Regions from separate parts of the Variovorax sp. J31P207 genome, predicted to be linked through region 2. Evidence: riboswitches for the same ligand, from Rfam matches in the RefSeq annotation. Region 2 holds a riboswitch; the other holds the start of a gene.

Region 1 (2,196 bases), on a different contig from region 2:
CCTTCTGGATCGCCCAGCTCAGCGCCGCTTCGACCGGCGTCGTGCTTTCGTCGATGTCGTTGCCGTAGAGGCAGAGGCCGGCCTCGAGCCGCAGCGAATTGCGGGCCCCCAGGCCGATCGGCTGGACCTCGGGCTGGGCCAGCAGCAGCCGGGCCAGTGCCTCGGCGTCCTTGGCCGCGACCGAAATCTCGAAACCATCTTCGCCGGTGTAGCCGCTGCGCGTGGCGAAGGCCTCGATGCCGCCGATGCGGACCGGGCCGCCGGTCATGAAGACGAAGCGCTCGATGCCCGGCGACAGCCGCGCCAGCACGGCCGCGGCCTGCGGACCCTGGAGCGCGAGCAGCGCGTGGTCGGGCATCGGCTGCACCTGGCAGCGCTGCCCGATCCGGGCCTGGATATGGGCGATGTCGGCCGCCTTGCAGGCGCCGTTGACGATCACGAACAGCGAGTCGTTGCCTTCGTTGAAGAACATCAGGTCGTCGAGGATGCCGCCCTGGTCGTTCAGCAGCAGGCCGTAGCGCTGCTTGCCTGGCGCCAGGCCGATCACGTCGACCGGCATCAGGCTCTCGAAGGCGGCCGCCGCATCAGGCCCCACCAGGCGCAGCTGGCCCATGTGGGAAATATCGAACAGGCCGGCGGCCGCGCGGGTGTGCTTGTGCTCGGCCATCACGCCGGCGGGGTATTGCACCGGCATGGTGTAGCCCGCGAAGGGCACCATGCGGGCGCCGAGCTCCAGGTGCAGGGCGTGGAGCGGAGTCTTCAGCAGTACGTCGGATGCGGCGGCCAAGGGCGGTTCTCCAAAGGGGCAGTGCTTGTTCCATGACGAGAAGCCATGGGCCACCCCTGCTGTCCGCTTTACCTGAGAGATTCGCCCCACGATCGGGGTTTGCTCCTTCGGTGGGCGGCACGGCACGCCTGGCGCGCCGAACCACCTCTCTCCAGCAAGGAAACGCCCGTAACCGGGCGTCTTGTCAGTCCTTTTGCCTGAGCGTTCGGGCCCTTGTTTCGGGGGACCTGCGCCTTCGGCGGCCCCACCGCGGCGGGACGCTCTCCTGACCGCAGAAGTGTAAGGGAATCGGGAGCCGGCCGGCGACTTCAGTGCACCGGCGATGCCGGAAGCAATTTCTCGATGCGCTCGCGGATCGCCTCGGCGCGCGCGGCGCCCGCCGCCTGCTCGATCTCGCCGAGCATCGCGCGGGCGGTGACCAGCATCGAATCGCGGTCGCGCGCCTCGCGCAGCGCTTCGCGGAAGCGCTCGGCCAGCACCGGGTCGCGGCGCACGAACATGCGCTCGCAGAGGTCGAACAGGAACATGCGGGTGGTGGCCAGCGAGGGCTTGCCGTCGAAGATGTCGGCCGCGACCGGTGCCGCTTCGATCACTTGGACCGTTTCGGCCGGGCGGCCCTGCAGGTAGCCCTCCTGCACCAGGTGGTGTGCCACCCGGCCGGCTTCCTCGCGGCCGCCGAACAGGGTGCCGAAATCAGTCAGCGAGCGCTGGCCGTCGGCCATCAGCAGCAGGGCGCGCTCGCGCTGGCCCAGCGTGCGGCGGCCGGGCTGGAGTTCGTGGCGCGCCTTGTCGGTCTTGGTGAGGAACATGGGATGCTGCAGCGTCTTGAGGCGAGCGCTGCAGCATCGGGTATCAGCGTGACATCTTCGTGAAATCTTCCCCGGCTACTTGAAGCCCCACAGATGCGGCAGCCAGGTGCTGAGCGCGGGCACGAAGGTCAGCACCAGCAGCACCGCGCCGTGCGCCCAGAGAAAGGGCACCAGCTCGCGCACCAGCTGCGACATCGGCACCCGCGAGACGTTGCAGGTGACGAACAGCAGCCCGCCCACCGGCGGCGTGATCATGCCGAGCGTCAGGTTGTAGATCACGATCATCGCGAAGTGGATCGGATCGATGCCGAGCTTGACCGCCACCGGTGCCAGGATCGGCGCCAGCACCATCACGCCCGGCAGCGGCTCGATGAAGATGCCGAACAGGAGCAGGAAGATGTTCACGATGATCAGGAACATCCAGGGCGACAGGTTCATCGCGGCCAGCCATTCGGCGAGCTGTTGCGGCACGTTCTCGATCGTCAGGATCCAGGCGAAGGAAGCCGACAGGCCGATGATGATCAGCACCGACGCCGAGAGCAGCGCGGAACGCGAGAGGATGTCGGGCAGGGCCTTCCATTCGAGCGTGCGATAGACGAA
Region 2 (2,196 bases):
TCACGTGGGCCGACCTGAGCGTTTATGGGAGTTTGCGCCTTCGGTGGGGCCCGTGGGCCCGCTCTCCTGCAGTGGGCGGATTCTAAGGGCGCCGGAACGCGAAGTCGAGTTCGGGCCGCAGGCCGCTGACGATGCGCGCGATCGACTTGCCGGCGCCGCAGGCGTGGACCCAGGTGCGGGTGCCGGGCGCGGTGTTCAGGAACAGGTTGGGCAGCCGGGTCTTGCCGATCATCGGCAGCCGGTTGATGCTGACCGCGTGCATCGCCGTGTCGAAGCTGGCCCGGCTCGCGTCGGCCACGCCGGGCAGCAGCATCTCGGTGCGGCGCACGATCGCCTGGAAGCGGTCGGAGTCGGGTTCGGCCTCCTCGTCGAGTCCGGCCATCACGATCGCATGGACCCGCAGCTGGTCGCCGGCCGGGGTTTCGATCCGCACGATGCGCAGCTTGCCCTGGCGGTCGCGCAACGCGATGCGCGGCGCCATGGCGGGATCCAGGATCGGCATCGTGACGATGTATTCGCGCACGAAACGCAGCGGCATGTCGATGCCGAGGTCTTCCGCGTGCGGCACGCTCGCGGCACCCAGCGCCAGCACATAGGCCTGGCCGCGCAAGGTGGTGGTCCGGCCGGCGCCATCGAGCAACTCGACATGGTCGATGCGACCGTCCTGCTCCTTGAGCGCGACCACCGTGTGGCGGGTCATGAAGCGCACCCCGGCGGCGCGGCACAGGAAGACCAGGCCGGCGGCGAACTGGGCCGGGTCGCGCGCCGGATCCTCTTGCGCGTAGGTGGCCCCGACCAGCTTGCTGCGCATGGCCGCCAGCGCCGGTTCCAGGCCAATGGCCTCGTCGACCGACAACAGCCGCTCCTCGCAGCCCAGCCCCGACCAGTGGGTGGCGTTCGCCATCCGGGCCCGAAAGGCCTCGGGGTCGGTGAACAGGTTCATGAGGCCGGCCGTGCGCGCGCCGTGCGGCACGCCGGTTTCGTCGCCCAGGGCGCGCGCGCTCTTGCGGCTGTAGGCGGCCAGGCGCACCAGGTGATCGAGCGGATCGCGCTTCGGCGGCGTGCCGACGGCGCGGTCGATCAGCCGGGCGAAGCCGCGGCGGATGCCGCTGCGCAGCTTCGAGAGCTTCTTGCCGCGCCGCTTCGGCGGCGCGGTCGCAGTCGCTGCGCCGGGACGGGCGGCAGCGACGCCGCGCGCCTTGGCCGCCGGTGTCGCATGCCGATCGACCACGATCACTTCGTGGCCCAGCTGTTGCAGGTAATAGGCCGAAGTCACGCCGAGCAAGCCGGCGCCAAGTACAACCACGCGCATGTCCGAATCCTTGTGGGAGGGCATGAACGGCGGGCGTTAGCGCTTACTGTGGCAAGCGGCAAGACCCGGGGTTCAGATTGCCGCTCCCCCTGTCTCTGTTACCTGAGAGTTTCACCGCGCTGCGACCGGCAACGGGTTTGCTCCTTCGGTGCACCACGTGGCGTGGTGACTCTCCAGTCGGCGATTGATCACGAATAAGGCAGTGCCTGAACCGCTGCGGGGGCGGTTCACCTGAGCGTTCATGGGAGATTGCGCCATCGGTGGGACGGATGCGTCCGCTTTTCTGCTGGGCGAATCTTACAGAAGAAACCGGTTTCTGTGTTTTTCAGGCCCGGCGCAGGCGGGTGAACAGTTCGAACTCCCAGTTGCGCATGCCCAGCAGCAGCGTGTAGCCCTCGCGCTCCTTGGGCGACAGCTTCTGGTCGGTCTGGTGCTGCTGGGCGAAGTCCTGCGCCACCCGCTGGAGCCGGTCGAGGAAGGCCGGCGCCAGCGACTTGCTGATCGATCCGTGCACCAGCAGCAGCCCTTCGGCCGGGCCGTCGAAGCCGCCGCGGTAGTAGTCGAGCACCACGTTCTCGCGGAAGAAGTCCATCACCGGCCCGTGCGGCCGCCAGCGAAAAGTCTTGGCGAGCTTGAGCCGGTAGCGGTTCAGCGGCCGCAGCTCGATGATGCCGATGCGGTCCAGCTGGGCCAGGTGGCCGATGCACTCGGCCTCGGTGATCCGGTAGGCGCCGACGATCTGCTCCAAGGTCCACTGGCTCAGCACGCAGATCGCCAGCAGCAGCAGCTTCTTGTCCTTGACCACCGCCTTTTCCTGTTCGAGCGTGAGCTCCTTGAGCAGCGGCTGGGCGTCGGCCACCCGGCGCGCCAGTTCGGCGAAGTCG

What was found. A riboswitch is a leader RNA that binds a small molecule or an ion and turns the genes downstream of it on or off. The one in region 2 is predicted to bind glycine.
Region 1: linked by a shared signal. The riboswitch ahead of gcvT (glycine cleavage system aminomethyltransferase GcvT) and the one ahead of QTI68_RS13235 (FAD-dependent oxidoreductase) in region 2 are both predicted to bind glycine.

The regions. Positions count from the first base shown of each region.
Region 1 covers NZ_JASZYN010000006.1:365,725-367,920, reverse strand. The annotation lists gene gcvT (glycine cleavage system aminomethyltransferase GcvT) at 1-787, opposite strand, end outside; glycine riboswitch at 837-952, opposite strand; glycine riboswitch at 963-1,065, opposite strand; gene QTI68_RS22350 (hypothetical protein) at 1,096-1,596, opposite strand; gene QTI68_RS22345 (TRAP transporter large permease) at 1,672-2,196, opposite strand, start outside.
Region 2 covers NZ_JASZYN010000003.1:418,336-420,531, forward strand. The annotation lists glycine riboswitch at 1-79, opposite strand, end outside; gene QTI68_RS13235 (FAD-dependent oxidoreductase) at 83-1,312, opposite strand; glycine riboswitch at 1,392-1,499, opposite strand; gene QTI68_RS13240 (helix-turn-helix domain-containing protein) at 1,638-2,196, opposite strand, start outside.